3 regions of the Bacillus sp. LH1 genome follow, and region 2 is predicted to be linked to each of the others. Evidence: predicted binding sites of a transcription regulator. Region 2 holds the regulator's gene; each other region holds the start of a gene.
What was found. The regulator Rex, encoded in region 2, represses fermentation and respiration genes when NADH is low (regulators of the CRP and FNR family bind a similar motif). The targets are predictions, from matches to a motif close to TTGTGAAATATTTCACAA.
Positions count from the first base shown of each region.

Region 1: ACX9TM_RS24680 (L-lactate dehydrogenase) is a predicted target of Rex. The motif match lies at 3,909-3,926, and genes of this name have one in related genera.
Region 3: adhE (bifunctional acetaldehyde-CoA/alcohol dehydrogenase) is a predicted target of Rex. The motif match lies at 2,439-2,456, and genes of this name have one in related genera.

Region 1 covers NZ_CM175007.1:4,766,109-4,772,334, forward strand. Annotated here, with positions in the region: gene ACX9TM_RS24675 (S8 family serine peptidase) at 1-2,624, shown strand, start outside; gene ACX9TM_RS24680 (L-lactate dehydrogenase) at 2,848-3,792, opposite strand; tRNA gene ACX9TM_RS24685 (tRNA-Glu) at 4,540-4,611, opposite strand; tRNA gene ACX9TM_RS24690 (tRNA-Ser) at 4,617-4,707, opposite strand; tRNA gene ACX9TM_RS24695 (tRNA-Asn) at 4,715-4,789, opposite strand; tRNA gene ACX9TM_RS24700 (tRNA-Ile) at 4,797-4,873, opposite strand; tRNA gene ACX9TM_RS24705 (tRNA-Gly) at 4,884-4,954, opposite strand; tRNA gene ACX9TM_RS24710 (tRNA-Lys) at 4,968-5,043, opposite strand; tRNA gene ACX9TM_RS24715 (tRNA-Thr) at 5,054-5,129, opposite strand; tRNA gene ACX9TM_RS24720 (tRNA-Phe) at 5,144-5,207, opposite strand; tRNA gene ACX9TM_RS24725 (tRNA-Asp) at 5,220-5,295, opposite strand; tRNA gene ACX9TM_RS24730 (tRNA-Met) at 5,299-5,375, opposite strand; tRNA gene ACX9TM_RS24735 (tRNA-Ser) at 5,403-5,495, opposite strand; tRNA gene ACX9TM_RS24740 (tRNA-Ile) at 5,513-5,589, opposite strand; tRNA gene ACX9TM_RS24745 (tRNA-Met) at 5,594-5,670, opposite strand; tRNA gene ACX9TM_RS24750 (tRNA-Ala) at 5,691-5,763, opposite strand; tRNA gene ACX9TM_RS24755 (tRNA-Pro) at 5,780-5,853, opposite strand; tRNA gene ACX9TM_RS24760 (tRNA-Arg) at 5,864-5,937, opposite strand; tRNA gene ACX9TM_RS24765 (tRNA-Leu) at 5,941-6,029, opposite strand; tRNA gene ACX9TM_RS24770 (tRNA-Gly) at 6,046-6,120, opposite strand; tRNA gene ACX9TM_RS24775 (tRNA-Leu) at 6,150-6,226, opposite strand, start outside.
Region 2 covers NZ_CM175007.1:265,923-272,148, reverse strand. Annotated here, with positions in the region: gene groL (chaperonin GroEL) at 1-1,542, opposite strand, end outside; gene groES (co-chaperone GroES) at 1,581-1,865, opposite strand; gene ACX9TM_RS01555 (CPBP family intramembrane glutamic endopeptidase) at 2,255-3,004, shown strand; gene ACX9TM_RS01550 (YdiK family protein) at 3,001-3,192, shown strand; gene ACX9TM_RS01545 (redox-sensing transcriptional repressor Rex) at 3,222-3,851, opposite strand; gene ACX9TM_RS01540 (ABC-F family ATP-binding cassette domain-containing protein) at 4,039-5,964, shown strand.
Region 3 covers NZ_CM175007.1:4,258,318-4,264,543, reverse strand. Annotated here, with positions in the region: gene mtnN (5'-methylthioadenosine/S-adenosylhomocysteine nucleosidase) at 1-244, shown strand, start outside; gene ACX9TM_RS22090 (O-acetylserine dependent cystathionine beta-synthase) at 327-1,250, shown strand; gene ACX9TM_RS22085 (bifunctional cystathionine gamma-lyase/homocysteine desulfhydrase) at 1,254-2,387, shown strand; gene adhE (bifunctional acetaldehyde-CoA/alcohol dehydrogenase) at 2,652-5,255, shown strand; gene ACX9TM_RS22075 (YrhC family protein) at 5,382-5,609, shown strand; gene ACX9TM_RS22070 (ABC transporter substrate-binding protein) at 5,767-6,226, shown strand, end outside.

The DNA.
Region 1 (6,226 bases), 870 kb from region 2:
GTGAAAAACTAAAAGCTCAAATCGAACAAGGTAGCACCTCCTTAACTCTCGATGAAATTAATTACATTCAAACAGAAGGCGATCATCTTGCAGACTTTAGCTCACGCGGTCCTGTTACAGCAAATGATGATATTAAGCCTGATATTACAGCGCCTGGTGTCGCTATCCTTTCAACAGTTCCTGAATATATTAACGACCCGCAAGAGGGTGAAAACTACGCTGTTTCCTATGAGCGTATGCAAGGAACATCTATGGCTTCTCCTCATATCGCTGGCGTTGCTGCTCTAATTTTACAAGAACACCCAGACTACTCTCCGTTCGATGTAAAAGCGTCTCTTATGAACACAGCTAATGATTTAAAAGAAAAATATTCCGTATATGAAGTTGGAGCTGGGCGAGTAGATGCTTACAACGCCGTTCGTACAGAAACAAGCTTTAAAGTATTAGATACGACACAAACTGTTGTAAATGATGAAGTAATTGAAGTACCCGAAGAAACTGGATCTATTGCATTCGGTAAGTTTTATCAAAAAGACGGTGAAGCTCTTGAACAAAAACGAAATATAAAAGTAACTAATCATAATAAACAAGAGAAAAAAGAATTTAAAACAGAAATTTCTTATACACCAGCATCGTCTACTATTAACGATGCTGTCGCAAACGGTGTAAAAATCTCTGCTCCAGAAACAATTACTCTTGATGCTGGCAAAACAGGTGAAATTGAAGCAAAAATTAATGTTCCAGCCGGTGTGAAACAAGGCCGATATGAAGGGTACATTCATATTACGAACACAAAAAATAAAGAAGAAACATATCAAATCCCATTCTCTATTCGTGTATCAGAGCCTGGTATTGAAAATGCAATACTATCAAGAAAAGCAATTTCAACTGATACATCTAAATTCAATCCATACGGTGAATCGTATGTTCACGGAGCATTCCAATTAAACAGCGAACTTGAAACGTTAGATCTTATCGTAAAAGATTCCAAAACAAATAAAGCTCTTGGCTTCATTGGAACATTAAACACGAGTGGCCTAAAAACTGATGTGTATTACTACTTAGATTCATTCTTTAATGGAAAAGTGTATCCTTTTACAAATGATCCTGCAAAACCAATCGGTGATGAGAAAATCAACTTACCAGAAGGAGACTACACCATTGAGTTTGTCGGTTATGATAAGGCTGGGAAAGCACGTGTAAAAGGTGATTATGTTGTAATTGATAATACACCACCAGAAGTGAAATTAACTGGATTAAAACCTGGTATTTACGAGTTAAATGAAGAAAATTATACAGTAGAAGATGGCAAAAAAGCACTATGGATTAAAGGAAATGTATACGATTCAAACGTTGATTACTTAAAAGGAAAAGGATTAAACATTACGCAAGAAGCGAATGGCGTTATGTACTATGACTATTCTCCATACTTGCATAAGTTTTTACCGATTAATGCAAATGGCGACTTTAAAGTTGGCATTACACCTGACTCCTTCAGAACGGAAGGTCCAATGAACACAGGCGTATATATTTTCGATTATGCAACTGCAGGTCCTGACTATCCAAACGGTGTAAATAACTACTGGTTTATCCCGCAAGGTGCTCAATATGCAAAAACTAGTTACGATAAAAAAGAATTATATAAAAATGACGAGTTCACAGTAACACTAAACGCGAAACACGTAAAACAATTTGTTGCTGGGCAATTTAATGTAAACTTCCTAGAGAAGAACTTCAAATTTGCAAATGCGAAATTTAATCCTGCTTTTGAAAAGCTACTTTCCCAAAAAGGGGTAACCGCAAAAGTAAATGAACCGAAACTAGAGGCAGGCTCTGTTACAGTTGGCGGAGCTATCGATGACAAAAATTTTGCTGGATTAGATGGTGATTTCCCGTTCATTGATGTAACGTTCAAAGTAGAAAATGATGAGTTTTATGAAGCAAACGCTCAATTAGAATCACCAATTTTTGTTTACTGGAAACAAGGTGAATCAGAACCAAATAGAATGCGTGTACTTCAAGATCAAACATTCTCAGTTATGTCCTTAAACTCATTAGTAGAAGGAAATATTAAACCTGGTGCATTCTTAAATGAACGCGGATATTTAGATGAAAAGTTCGATTATACAAAGCTTGGCGTAAAAGTATATGCGACTGATTCTTACCGTCATAAGTTTGAAGGCTCACTAGATAAATACGGATACTTCAAACTAAATGGACTTCCAGTTAATAAACGCGACTATAACTTATATGTAGAGGTGCCAGGACATTTAACAAGCCGCCTAACAACGAAACTTGGTACTGAAAAAGACGGTAAGTTGCTTGGCCAATATTATTATGCAAGACCTGACGAAAACCTTGCCGGCGATGTAAATGGTGATAAAGTAATCGATATTAAAGATGCTGAAATCATTGCTAGCAACTATGGTAAAAAAGGACTAACTGTAAAAGACGGAGATCTTAATAAAGATGGTATTGTCGACGAAAAAGATATTCGCTTCGTTGAAAAGAACTTCTTGAAAAAAGGGCCAGATGCATCTAAGTCACAAACACCTGTAGAAAAATCAAAAAGCGGTACACTGGCAGATATTTTAAAGAAATTAGGATTAACGCCTAAAAAATAATAAAGTGAAACTTTAATCAATTGAGGTTTTACTGCCCGGCAAATAGCGGAATAATAAAGAGCACTCTACGTAAAATAGAGTGCTCTTTTTCTATAAACGACCCTTATCCAGCAAAAGGGGTATATTGGGGATATACAAGGGAAACCGGAAAAGGAATTTATATTAAATTATATAAGTTCAGAGGTAAGAAGCAGTTTCCCACCTCTGAACTATTTAGCAATTATTATAGTACTGGTGCCATTGTTTCTTTTAATACTTTTACAGAATGAGCGAACTTCGCTTTTTCATCTTCATTTAGCTCAAGTTCTACGATTTCACGTACACCTTCGCGGTTAATTACAGCTGGAACACCTACGTAAGCATCTTTCTCGCCGTATTGACCTTCAAGGTATGCAGATACAGTTAATACGCTGTTCTCGTTGTTTAAGATTGCTTTAGTTACACGAAGTAGTGACATACCGATTCCGTAGTAAGTTGCACCTTTACGCTCGATGATATGGTAAGCTGCATCACGTACGTTTTCGAAGATTTTGTCTAAGTCTTCTTGTTTGTACTGTTCGTTGTTAGCTAAGATTGTTTCTAATTTTTGTACACCGATAGTAGCGTGGCTCCATACTGGAAGTTCAGTGTCACCGTGTTCACCAACGATGTAAGCATGAACGTTACGTGGATCTACATCTAAGTAGTCACCTAACATGTAACGGAAACGAGCAGAGTCTAAAGTAGTACCAGAACCGATTACGCGCTCTTTCGGTAAACCAGATTCTTTCCAAGTTACGTAAGTTAAAATATCAACTGGGTTAGTTGCGATTAAGAAGATTCCATCGAATCCGCTATCCATAATGCCTCGAACGATTTGTTTAAAGATCTTTGTATTTTTCTCAACTAAGTCTAAACGAGTTTCACCTGGCTTTTGTGGTAACCCAGCAGTGATAACAACTAAATCTGCATCTTTACAATCTGCATAGCTACCGCTCCAAACTTTTGTTGGTGATGGAGAGAATGGTACCGCATGGCTTAAGTCCATTGCTTCCCCTTCTGCTTTTGCTTCATTAACATCTACTAATACGAATTCTTCAGCTACACCTTGGTTGATCATTGAGTAAGCGTAACTACAACCTACAGCTCCTGTTCCTACTAATACTACACGATTGATACCTTTTTTCATGGTAATTTCCCCTCTCTATTGTTCACATATATTTTTTTATGATTGTTTAAGTAATTAATTAAAATACTAATTTAATGTTGTTTAACTTCTTTACATTCATATTGTAGCACGTATTATTGTGAAAAAGTTCACAAATTATGACCTATTTGTGAACTTTTTCACATAGAGTGTAAAGTTATTGGAATAGGTGTGGAATCCATTTCAATGGAGGCGTTTTCTTTAGATTGTGAAAGGGATTTTCTTGTGGTTTTTGTCGGTAAGTGAAATTATACCAGCGATTTTTAGAATATATCGACCGTAACTCCAAATATATCAGCGATTATTAAAATTTATCGATCGTAACTCAAATTATATCAGCGATTTTTGCAATATATCGACTTACCGACAAAACTCGACAATACTGACAACATAAAAAAGCTGTCTTCAGTAGATCACAGCTATTGAGAGAAAGCAGCTTCTTCTATATATTATTTATTTTCCACAGTAGCTCCCAGATGCATTTTCATCGGTTTCTCCAAGTGTAGGAGGCTACAGCCATACAGCTGGGGTAAAAGTTCAAGTTGAAGTTAATTCCTTCATATTCATACAGGTCCAAATAATTAACATGATTGTATTTACGGCTCTCTATGTACCCAACTGCAACAGCGAATACTTCATATTTCTTCTATTGCATAAAAAAGCAGACTATCCAAAGTCCATTTTTATACAACAAAAAAGAGATAGCAGATTATGCTATCTCTTTTAGTATGACCCGTACGGGATTCGAACCCGTGTTACCGCCGTGAAAGGGCGGTGTCTTAACCACTTGACCAACGGGCCAGTTCTGGCAGAGAAGAAGGGATTCGAACCCTCGCACCGCGTTCGCGATCTACTCCCTTAGCAGGGGAGCCCCTTGAGCCACTTGGGTACTTCTCTATAAATATGGCTCCGCAGGTAGGACTCGAACCTACGACCGATCGGTTAACAGCCGATAGCTCTACCACTGAGCTACTGCGGAACAATTATGGTGGGCCTAAATGGACTCGAACCATCGACCTCACGCTTATCAGGCGTGCGCTCTAACCAGCTGAGCTATAGGCCCATAATTGAAAAGCGGGTGAAGAGAATCGAACTCTCGACCAGAGCTTGGAAGGCTCTTGTTTTACCACTAAACTACACCCGCATTAAATTGTAAATGGTGAGCCATGAAGGACTCGAACCTTCGACCCTCTGATTAAAAGTCAGATGCTCTACCAACTGAGCTAATGGCTCATTTTGAAAGTGGTGCCGACTAGAGGACTTGAACCCCCAACCTACTGATTACAAGTCAGTTGCTCTACCAATTGAGCTAAGTCGGCTTGCGTTTTCAAAATGGTGGCTCGGGACGGAATCGAACCGCCGACACGAGGATTTTCAGTCCTCTGCTCTACCGAGCCTTTATGTAAAAATGGCGGTCCCGACCTGGGTCGAACCGGCGATCTCCTGCGTGACAGGCAGGCATGTTAACCACTACACCACGGGACCATTTGGTTGCGGGGACAGGATTTGAACCTGCGACCTTCGGGTTATGAGCCCGACGAGCTACCGTGCTGCTCCACCCCGCGATGATAAAATATTTACTTTAGAAAAAATGGAGGAGGTAGAGGGATTCGAACCCCCGCGCGACTCTCGCCGCCTGTCGGTTTTCAAGACCGATCCCTTCAGCCGAACTTGGGTATACCTCCGAGATATATACGTCTAATGGTGGACCTTGTAGGACTCGAACCTACGACCGGACGGTTATGAGCCGTCTGCTCTAACCAGCTGAGCTAAAGGTCCTTTATGGTAGCGGCGGAGGGGATCGAACCCCCGACCTCACGGGTATGAACCGTACGCTCTAGCCAGCTGAGCTACACCGCCATAAATGATATTAATATAAGTGGAGCCTAGCGGGATCGAACCGCTGACCTCCTGCGTGCAAGGCAGGCGCTCTCCCAGCTGAGCTAAGGCCCCATGTTTTTTAGGAATATCGGGAAGACAGGATTTGAACCTGCGACCCCCTGGTCCCAAACCAGGTGCTCTACCAAGCTGAGCCACTTCCCGTTAATAAAAGCGCGCCCGAGAGGAGTCGAACCCCTAACCTCTTGATCCGTAGTCAAACGCTCTATCCAATTGAGCTACGGGCGCATATGGTGCCGAGGGCGGGGGTCGAACCCGCACGGTGGTCACCCACCGCAGGATTTTAAGTCCTGTGCGTCTGCCTGTTCCGCCACCCCGGCATGTCATATTGAAAATTGGAGCGGAAGACGGGATTCGAACCCGCGACCCCAACCTTGGCAAGGTTGTATTCTACCACTGAACTACTTCCGCAAGACATGTATGAGTTATTTAATTAAAAGTGCGGGTGAAGGGAGTCGAACCCCCACGCCAAAGGCGCCAGATCCTAAGTCTGGTGCGTCTGCCAATTCCGCCACAC
Region 2 (6,226 bases):
AGTTGTTAAGAACATAGCTGCAACAGATGCTGCGTTTTGAAGTGCAGAACGAGTTACTTTAGCTGGATCTACGATACCAGAATCAAGCATGTTAACCCATTCGCCAGTAGCTGCGTTGAAACCAACGCCTACTTTTTCGCCTTTTAGACGCTCTACAACTACAGATCCTTCTAGACCAGCGTTGATTGCGATTTGACGAACTGGCTCTTCTAGTGCGCGAAGTACGATGTTGATACCTGTTGCTTCGTCGCCTTCAGCTACGATAGAAGCTACTTTTGTGTATACGTTCATAAGTGAAGTACCACCACCTGCAACGATACCTTCTTCTACTGCTGCACGAGTTGAGTTAAGTGCATCTTCAATGCGAAGTTTGCGCTCTTTTAACTCAGTTTCAGTTGCTGCACCTACTTTAATTACTGCTACGCCACCTGCTAGTTTAGCAAGACGCTCTTGTAATTTTTCGCGATCGAATTCAGAAGTTGTTTCTTCTAATTGCGCACGGATTTGACCGATGCGAGCTTCGATTTGTTCTGTGCTTCCTACACCTTCAACTACAGTTGTGTTTTCTTTTGTAACAACAACTTTACCAGCGCGTCCTAAAGATTCAACTGTAGCAGATTTTAAGTCACGGCCTAATTCTTCAGTGATCACTTCGCCACCAGTTAAGATTGCGATATCTTCTAGCATTGCTTTACGACGGTCACCAAATCCAGGAGCTTTAACAGCTACTACATTGAATGTACCACGAAGTTTGTTCACTACTAATGTAGCTAATGCTTCGCCTTCTACATCTTCAGCAATGATAAGAAGTGGTTTACCTTGTTGTACCACTTGCTCTAATACTGGTAAGATTTCTTGAATGTTAGAAATCTTTTTGTCAGTAATTAAGATATATGGGTTATCAAGAACTGCTTCCATTTTGTCAGAATCAGTAATCATGTAAGGAGATGCATAGCCACGATCAAATTGCATACCTTCTACTACGTCTAATTCTGTTGTAAATCCTTTAGACTCTTCTAAAGTAATAACGCCGTCGTTACCAACGCGCTCCATTGCTTCAGCGATTAATTGACCTACTTCTTCGTCAGCTGCAGAAATAGCAGCTACTTGTGCGATAGAAGATTTGCCTTCGATTGGTTTAGAAATCGTTTTTAATTCTTCAATTGCAGCAGTAACAGCTTTTTCGATACCTTTACGAAGACCCATTGGGTTCGCACCAGCTGTTACGTTTTTAAGACCTTCACGAATCATAGCTTGCGCTAATACAGTTGCAGTTGTTGTTCCGTCACCAGCTACGTCATTTGTTTTGCTAGCAACTTCTGCTACTAATTTCGCACCCATGTTTTCGAATGCATCTTCTAATTCGATTTCTTTTGCGATTGTTACACCATCATTTGTAATAAGTGGTGAACCAAATTTTTTCTCAAGTACAACGTTACGACCTTTTGGTCCAAGCGTAACTTTTACTGCGTTTGCAAGAGTGTCGACACCGCGAAGCATCGAACGACGTGCTTCTTCACTAAATTTAATATCTTTTGCCATAATAATTGACCCCCTTGGATTTTTTAAGATTTATATAATTAACCGATAACTGCTAAAATGTCACTTTCACGTAAAATCAAGTAGTCTGTACCTTCATATTTCACTTCAGTACCTGCATATTTTGAGAAGATGATAAGATCACCTGCTGCTACCTCTAAAGCAACACGCTCACCATTCTCAAGCACTCGACCAGTACCTACTGCAACAACTTTACCCTCTTGTGGTTTTTCTTTTGCAGTATCTGGTAATACGATACCACTTGCTGTTTTTTCTTCTGCTTGAACAAGCTCAATTACAACGCGATCACCTAATGGCTTTAGCATGAACAATAACCTCCTCATTTTGTTATGTAAATTTCTTTTATTAGCACTCAAGTCATCCGAGTGCTAACACACTTATAATAATAAATAATCTCAATTTCTTTTGCAAGTAAAAAAATCATAATTTTTTCGCAAATCACTATATAAACTTTCTATATACAATACTGCCTTTACTATATGAATCGTTGTTTCCACTGCTCGTATGTTACAATATGAAAGGACACCCTAAGTTGTTTTCGCTACACATACAACTTTCTCCTGTCTTCTATTATAATTTCAAATAAGGATTTACGAAAAAAACATAATTCAAGAGGTTTATATCGTAGGTAGCATATTTACATGTTATCCTAACTTATCTCATACACTATAGTTAGAAAGGATGGTTAAACCATTTGAAGAAACAATACTGGTGGATTATCGTTACATACATTTTAATGCAGTTATCTGGCGTTGTTGGATTACCACTTCTCCTAAAAACAGGACTCTATGATAATAGAGGATTTACCATTGAGGAAAAAGGACAAATCATAACAGGACACTGGGCAATTATTAGCTTCTTTGTTGCATTATGTATCGTACTTTGGTTACTTAGAACAGATATTCGTGACAGGCATTTAGATGCAATGCGCTCTTCTGTTCCAGCTACTATTGGATGGATTTTTATCGGGTTCTTCTTAGCTTTCTTTTCACAAATAGTTGCCGGTATGATCGAGATGCAGCTGCTAGGAATTAAACAAGGTTCAGAAAATACAATGAAACTTATGGAAATTGCAAGAACGACACCTTGGTTCCTTATTGTTGTTTCTATAATTGGACCTATCTTAGAAGAAATCGTATTTAGAAAAATTCTATTCGGCACGCTTTATAAGAAGTTTAACTTCTTTATCGCAGCTATCATTAGTTCGCTTGTATTCGCAGCAATTCATTTTGATTTTACTCACTTATTGGTATACACTGCTATGGGGCTCGTATTCGCCTTCTTATATGTGAAGACGAAACGTATTATCGTTCCGATTGCAGCTCATGTTGCGATGAATACATTAGTCGCTATTGGGCAAATTTTTATGAGCAATGAACAAATTCAAGAAATGATTAAAGAAGCTGAAAAAATGCAAGGCTTTATCGGAGGATTTTTTGTATGAGAAACTCACCATTGTTCATGGCTGCACTATACTTCCTTCTTGGATGTATCTTTACACGCTTCGCCATTACGAACGTGACAGATACAATCTGGAATATGTGGACAATACTATTTGCAGTTATGGCAACAATTGATTTTAATTTGGCACTTCGCCTTATATTAGTTAAATTCACAAAGAAGAAACAATAATAAAACGCAGAGGTCGCTTCCTCTGCGTTTTATTGTGGATAGTTTTTCAAAAAGTAAACTAATGTTTGTAACTCTACAGCTAAGTCAATATGATGAATTCTAATATTCTCTGATACGTTTAATCGCGCTGGTGTGAAATTCAAAATACCGTGCACGCTTGTTTCAGCTAATCTATCTGCTACAGCTTGTGCTACTGTAGCCGGTACTGTTAATATTGCCACTTGTATATCATTTGATAATCTCTCTTCTAATTCATCTAAATGATATACAGGAATGCCCCCGATTTCTGTTCCAACTTTCTCTTCACTAACATCAAATGCCATTTCAATTTTTGTATTATTGTTTTTCGTGAAATTATAATGTAAGAAAGCGGTCCCTAAATTACCTACTCCAATAAGTGCTACACGTGTTATATCATCTTGATCAAGTGTTTCGCGGAAAAATGATAATAAATAATTTACGTTATATCCATATCCCTTTTTCCCTAACGCTCCAAAATACGAAAAATCTCTTCGTATTGTTGCGGAATCTACTTTTACTGCCTCACTCAATTCGGCCGATGAAACACGCTGCTTACCAGAAAGAGATAAGTTTTGGATAAATCGATAGTATAGAGGCAATCTTTTAGCAGTGGCTTGTGGAATCTTTTGCTGATCCATATGACCTCTCCTCTCTTCCTATCTTTATTCATATACTTTAATCAAATACAGAAGTTTAGCACTCATTAAATTCCTTGTATAATAAAGAGAAGAAGTATTCTCTCTTTATTTTAAACTATACACTATTTTTAGTATGATTGAGAAATATAAACATGGCAAAGTTAAGAAATTATTTGAGGTGAAAACATTGATTTTATTACAAGTAAACGCGCTTTCGAAATTATACGGTGCAGAAACGATTCTTGCAAACATAAAATTGGAAGTACAAACAAAAGATCGTATCGCATTAGTTGGAAGGAATGGAGCAGGAAAATCTACATTATTAAAAATTATCGCTGGTGAATTATCTCATGATGGTGGCGAAATTATAAAACCGAAAGATGTCTCAATCGGATATTTAGCTCAAAATACTGGACTAGAAACGTCTTTAACAATTTGGGATGAAATGCTAACCGTCTTTACCCACTTACAGCAAATGGAGACAAAACTTCGAAGGCTTGAGCAAGAAATGGGAAAAGAAGAAAACTTTTCAAACGAAGCTACATATGAAAGATTGTTAGCTGATTATGACCAACTACAACTCAATTATAAAGATCAAGGTGGATATCAATATGAAGCGGATATTCGCTCCATTTTAAGCGGCCTTGGCTTCCCAGTTGAAACGCACCAGACGACGATCTCTACTTTAAGCGGCGGGCAAAAAACAAGATTAGCTCTCGGGAAATTATTATTAACAAAACCAGACTTACTTATTTTGGACGAGCCTACAAACCATTTAGACATCGAAACATTAACATGGCTTGAGCAATATTTGCAAGGTTATCCTGGCGCAATATTAATCGTCTCACATGACCGTTATTTCTTAGACAAACTCGTTACACAAGTATATGAAATTTCGAATAAAGAAAGCAGACGATTTGTTGGTAACTACAGTAAATATTTAGACTTAAAATCAGCATTATATGAGCAAGAAATGAAACGTTACGAAAAACAACAAGATGAAATCGCAAAACTTGAGGACTTCGTTCAAAAGAATATAGCTCGCGCTTCTACAACGAAACGTGCTCAAAGTCGCCGTAAACAACTAGACAGAATGGAATTATTAACGAGACCATTAGGGGATTCTAAGTCAGCATCATTCCACTTCGATATTGAAAAACAAAGTGGAAATGATGTTTTACAAGTAAATGATGCAACCATCGGCTATGATGGAAACCCTATAATTGAACATGTAACTATGCGCTTAACTCGCGGAGATAGTGTTGCTTTAGTTGGTCCAAACGGAATTGGGAAATCCACATTGTTAAAATCCATTGTGAATAAGTTACCACTATTAAATGGTGATGTTTCTTTCGGATCAAATGTATCTGTTGGTTATTATGATCAAGAACAAGCAAACTTAACATCTTCTAAACGGGTTTTAAATGAACTATGGGATGAATATCCACTGCAACCGGAAAAAGAAATCCGTACTATACTTGGGAATTTTTTATTCACAGGAGATGATGTACTGAAACCAGTATCTTCCCTTAGTGGTGGACAAAAAGCTCGATTAGCTCTTGCAAAACTTATGATGCAAAAGTCAAATTTGTTAATTCTAGATGAGCCTACGAACCACCTTGATTTAAATAGTAAAGAGATTTTGGAGAATGCTTTAATTGATTACCCAGGGACTCTTCTATTCGTCTCACATGACCGCTACTTTATTAACCGTGTAACAACAACTGTGGTTGAGTTATCAACAGAAGGTGCACAGGAATATTTAGGGGATTACGATTACTACGTTGAAAAGAAAAATGAAATGATTGAACGTGCAGAACTTGAACAGCAAGAAAGTGACGTTCCTGTTCAAAAGGTGATTGCACAAGAGAAATTAAATTATTTAGAAGAAAAAGAGCGTAAAAAACTAGAGCGTCAACGCACTAGAAAAATTGAAGAGCTAGAACAAAGTATAGTGGAATTAGAAGAAGAAATTGCTACGTTAGAAGATCAACTTTGCTTACCAGAAATATATGCAGATTATGAAAAAGCTAGTGAAATTACAACTAAAAAGCAAACGCTACAAGAACAACTTGAAACTTGTATGGCAGAATGGGAAGAGCTGCATGTATAAGCATATTTAAATAAGGAAGATGTCTCATAAGTCAGGATTTTTGACTATGTGACATCTTTTTTTAGTACTTAAACAATTTTTTGAATATATCTATCGTAACTTAGAATATACTAACGATTTTTTAAATATATCTATTGTAACCCTATATATATTAACAATTCGACACGAAATATCTTTTTAACGACAAAGATTGACAATATTAGCATCTTCTATAATGGGGAGATGTTTCAAAATGTTTTTCGGGGATATCTTCTTGCTTTTT
Region 3 (6,226 bases), 1.4 Mb from region 2:
ATTTATGAGTGATCCGAATCGCGTTGCAGCCATCCGTGATAAATTTGAAAATCTTTATGCGGTAGAAATGGAAGCAGCAGCTGTTGCACAAGTATGCCACCAATATGAAATTCCGTTTGTTATCATTCGCGCACTTTCTGATATTGCTGGTAAAGAATCAAATGTTTCATTTGATCAGTTTTTAGATCAAGCAGCTCTTCATTCTACAAACTTTATCGTAAAAGTGTTAGAAGAGTTAAAGTAATGTAACAAAAAGGCAACTGTCTCATATAAAGAAAATACATACAGTTGCCTTTTCTTTATTGGCAAACAAGGGGGAGAACACGATGAATGTATATCGTGGAGTTCATGAGTTAATTGGTCATACACCAATTGTAGAAATTACTCGTTTTTCACTTCCAACAGGGGTCCGTTTATTTGCAAAGCTTGAATTTTATAATCCAGGCGGAAGCGTTAAGGATCGTTTAGGAAGAGAATTAATCGAAGATGCGCTAGAAAAAGGGCTTGTTACCCAGGGTGGAACAATTATTGAACCGACTGCTGGGAATACTGGTATTGGACTGGCACTTGCAGCATTAGAACATGATTTACGTGTTATTGTTTGTGTACCAGAGAAATTTAGTATTGAAAAACAAGAATTAATGAAAGCACTAGGTGCAACTGTCATGCATACACCGACTGAGCAAGGAATGACCGGTGCAATTGCTAAAGCAAAAGAGTTAGTAAATGAAATACCGAATTCATACTCTCCAAGTCAGTTCGCAAATGAGGCAAATCCTCGTGCATATTTTAAAACATTAGGACCTGAACTGTGGGACGCATTGAATGGAGAGATTAACATATTTGTTGCTGGAGCAGGAACTGGCGGTACGTTTATGGGGACTGCATCTTACTTGAAAGAAAAAAATATAGATATTAAAACAGTTATCGTAGAGCCAGAAGGATCTATTTTAAATGGTGGTAAGGCTGGTTCACATGAGACCGAAGGAATTGGACTGGAATTTATCCCCCCATTTTTGAAGACATCTTATTTTGATGAAATTCATACGATTTCTGATCGAAATGCATTTTTACGAGTGAAAGAATTAGCGCAAAAAGAAGGACTTCTCGTTGGAAGCTCTTCAGGAGCAGCATTTCATGCGAGCTTACTTGAGGCAGAGAAGGCAGCACCAGGTACAAATATTGTAACCATTTTTCCAGATAGCAGTGAGCGCTATTTAAGTAAAGACATATACAAAGGATGGGAATAAAAAATGAGAGCAAAGACAAAGTTAATTCATGGTATTCGCATAGGAGAACCTTCAACTGGATCTGTAAACGTACCGATTTATCAAACAAGTACGTACAAACAAGAAGCAGTTGGTAAGCATCAAGGATATGAATATTCACGTACAGGTAACCCAACACGTGCAGCTTTAGAAGAAATGATTGCTGTATTAGAAAATGGGCATGCTGGATTTGCATTTGGTTCAGGAATGGCTGCTATTACAGCGACAATTATGTTGTTCTCAAAAGGTGACCACGTTATTTTAACAGATGATGTGTATGGCGGAACATACCGCGTTATTACGAAAGTATTAAACCGTTTCGGTATTGAGCATACATTTGTAGATACAACAAACTTAGAGGAAGTTGAAGAAGCGATTCGTCCAAATACGAAAGCAATTTATGTAGAAACACCAACGAACCCACTACTAAAAATTACTGATATTAAGAAAATATCTACTCTTGCTAAAGAGAAAGACTTATTAACAATTATTGATAACACATTCATGACGCCATATTGGCAGTCGCCGATCTCTTTAGGAGCAGATATTGTGCTTCATAGTGCAACGAAATATTTAGGAGGTCATAGTGACGTAGTTGCAGGTCTAGTAGTTGTAAATAGCCCACAACTAGCAGAAGATCTTCACTTTGTACAAAACTCAACAGGAGGTATTCTTGGGCCACAAGACAGCTTCTTACTACTTCGTGGTTTAAAAACGTTAGGAATTCGTATGGAAGAACATGAAACGAATTCACGCGCTATTGCTGAGTTCTTAAATAATCATCCAAAAGTAAATAAAGTATATTACCCAGGTCTTGAATCACATCAAAACCACGAATTAGCAACAGAACAAGCAAATGGATTTGGTGCTATTATCTCATTTGATGTAGATAGTGAAGAGACATTAAATAAAGTACTTGAGAAATTGCAGTACTTTACACTTGCTGAAAGTTTAGGAGCAGTAGAAAGTTTAATTTCTATTCCATCTCAAATGACACATGCATCAATCCCAGCAGATCGCCGCAAAGAATTAGGAATTACAGATACATTAATTCGTATTTCTGTCGGTATTGAAGATGGTGAAGATTTAATTGAAGATTTAGCACAAGCGCTAGCATAATAAAAAAACGCACTGCTCTATATTAGCAGTGCGTTTTTTTATTACATTATTTTGTGAAATATTTCACAAAATAGACATACACAAACGAAATGATTTCATGTATATTGAATTCAGGAAATGTTACTCACGAACAAACTTGTGAAACATTTCACAAACAATGAAATTCATGTAGGAAAGCATCTCTATTTTTTTATGTTAATTGGGACTTATTTTGACCTATAGGGACATATAAGGACCGTGATAGTAGAATAGGAGGAAATTTACATGGTAGTCAAAGAGAAAGTTGTAAATGAAATGCAGGAAGTAAAAAAGATGATTGATACGCTAGTAAATAATGGTCAACAAGCTTTACAAGCATTAGAAAGTTTTACACAAGAGGAAATTGACAACATTGTTCATGAAATGGCATTAGCAGGTGTTGATCAACATATGCCGCTAGCAAAATTAGCAGTTGAAGAAACTGGCCGTGGTGTATATGAAGACAAATGCATTAAAAATATTTTTGCCACTGAATATATTTGGCATAGTATAAAGCAAGATAAAACGGTAGGAATTATTCACGAAGATTCTCATGAAGAAATAATAGAAATCGCGGAACCTGTCGGTGTAGTAGCTGGGGTAACGCCAGTAACGAATCCAACGTCGACAACAATGTTTAAAGCGTTAATTGCGATAAAAACAAGAAATCCAATTATTTTCGCGTTTCATCCTTCCGCACAAAAATGTTCTGTGGCAGCGGCGAAAACAGTATATGATGCAGCGATGAAAGCTGGTGCACCAAAACACTGTATTCAATGGATTGAAAGACCGTCTGTTGAAGCGACGAAACAATTAATGAACCATGATGGTGTAGCACTCGTTCTAGCAACTGGAGGCGCTGGTATGGTGAAATCAGCTTACTCTACTGGAAAACCAGCGTTAGGCGTTGGGCCTGGTAATGTACCGTGTTATATAGAAAAATCAGCACATGTAAAACGAGCTGTTAATGATTTAATTTTATCGAAAACATTTGATAACGGTATGATTTGTGCATCGGAACAAGCAATCATTGTCGATAAAGAAATCTATGATGATGTTAAAACAGAAATGATTGAAAACAATTGTTACTTTGTAACAGAAGAAGAAAGAAAAAAATTAGAAAAGCTTGTTATAAATGAAAATACATGTGCAGTAAATAGTGATATTGTAGGGAAATCAGCACAGTATATTGCCGATTTAGTTGGGATTACTGTTCCTGAACATACAAAAATGCTTGTAGCTGAAATTCAAGGTATCGGAGCAGCATATCCGTTATCTCGTGAGAAACTGAGTCCAGTATTAGCTTGTGTGAAGGCGAATTCATTAGAAGAAGGATTTACATATTGCGAAGAAATGTTGAACCTAGGTGGTTTAGGACATTCAGCAGTTATCCATTCTACAAATAAAGATGTGCAAAAGCAATTTGGGTTACGTATGAAAGCTTGCCGTCTCATTGTAAATGCACCTTCATCACAAGGTGGAATAGGGGATATATATAATGGATTTATTCCATCACTTACACTTGGTTGTGGTTCATACGGAAAGAATTCAGTTTCCCAAAATGTAACAGCCACTCATTTATTAAATATAAAAAGGCTGGCAAATAGAAAAAAGAATATGCAGTGGTTCAAATTGCCACCAAAAATTTATTTTGAAAAACATGCTACAGCTTATTTAGCAAATATGCCTAACATTTCACGTGCATTTATTGTAACGGACCCTGGAATGGTTGAACATGGCTATGTCGATACAGTCGCGCACTATTTAAACAAGCATGCAAATGATGTGAAAGTTGAAGTTTTCTTTGAGGTCGAACCAGATCCATCAGATGAAACTGTTTTTAAAGGTGCGGAAATGATGAGAAGCTTTAAGCCAGATGTAATTATCGCACTTGGTGGTGGTTCAGCTATGGATGCAGCAAAAGGAATGTGGTTATTCTATGAGCATCCAGAAACGACATTCTATGGCATTAAACAGAAGTTTTTAGATATAAGAAAACGTACATGTAAATATCCGGAATTAGGAAATAAGGCGCAGTTTGTTGCGATTCCAACGACATCAGGAACGGGATCAGAAGTGACACCATTTGCGGTTATTACAGATAAGAAAAATAATATAAAGTATCCGCTTGCAGATTATGAATTAACACCAGATGTAGCAATTGTTGATCCGCAATTTGTAATGACAGTACCACCACATGTAACAGCAGATACTGGTATGGATGTTTTAACACATGCAATTGAGGCGTATGTGTCTGTTATGGCAAATGACTATACAGATGGATTAGCATTAAAAGCTATTGATCTCGTATTCAAATATTTACCGAGAGCATATAAAGATGGAAATGATGAAGAAGCAAGAGAAAAAATGCATAACGCTTCTGCAATTGCAGGTATGGCATTTGCAAATGCTTTCCTCGGTATTAATCACAGCTTAGCACATAAAATTGGACCAGAATTCCATATTCCGCACGGACGCGCAAATGCCATTCTAATGCCGCATGTAGTCCGCTATAATGCTATTAAGCCAAGAAAACACGCATTGTTCTCAAAATATGAGCACTTTGTGGCAGATGAAAGATATGCACATATAGCGAGAATGCTCGGGCTTCCAGCAAGCTCGGCAGCAGAAGGGGTGGAATCACTCGTCAAAGCAATTATTGAGCTTGGAAAAAGCTTAAATATTAATATGAGTATTGCAGGACAAGGAGTAGATAAAGAGCAATTTGAAGAGGTTGTTGGAGTATTAGCAGAAAGAGCTTTTGAAGATCAATGTACAACTGCTAATCCAAAGTTGCCGCTTATTTCAGAACTGAAAGAAATTTATATGGAAGCATATAAAGGTGAATAATGATAAAAAAAGAGCCGCAGTAAAGCGGCTCTTTTTTTATTGGAAAACATCTCCCAGAATGCCTGTATTTACTGGTCTTTCAGTTTCATAGAATATGATACAGTGAAATGGAGGAGTGAGAATATAATGAAAGAATTAAAAGGAAAAATAGAAGACTATACTCGGTTCGGACAAATTCTTCTCGCTGTAAGTACATTGTTAATGGTTGGCTTGTTGATTCCGAATGGAGCAAAAGAGACAATCCAATTTTTTGTTATGATGGGGAGCATCGTTATATTTTTAAGTTTATCGTTCTTTTTCTTTCAGCGTGTGAAAGTGATGCGTGACCAGCTAGAGGAAAATGAATGTGAATAATATTGTTAACTAGAGCGCGGCGAAAAGAAAAAATCTTTTTGTCACGCTTTTTGTTTTTTGTAGAAAAATGTATGCGTTTCGTGTTGACAATGATAATCCTTATCAATTAAAGTAGAATAGTAGTTAATGATTATCATTATCAATTAGAGGTGAAGGAATGAAAAAATCTATTACGCTATTTACAGCGATTTTATCTATTTTTTTCTTGTTAATAGGTTGCAGTGCCAAAGGGGACGAAAAAGCGTCTGCAACCAAAACAGAAAAAGGAAAAGAGAAAATCGAAATTACCGACCTATCAGGAAGAAAGGTAACATTCGATAAAGTGCCAGAAAGTTTTGCAACATTAAGTATGGGGGACATGGATATTATTCATGCTTTAGGTGGAAAAATAGTAGGTCGCCCGGATACGAAATTAACTCTTCCAGAGGAGTTAAAGAAAGCACAAGTAATTGGGAATGCACATCAACCGAATTTTGAGCAAATTGCTAGTTTAAAGCCCGATGTACTTGTTGCTAACAATGGATTCCAAAAGAATGTGCCAACGGTTGAAGGACAAGGAACGCAAGTTATCATTTCTTCTGCGAATTCTGTACAAGATATTCAAAAGAATATTGAAT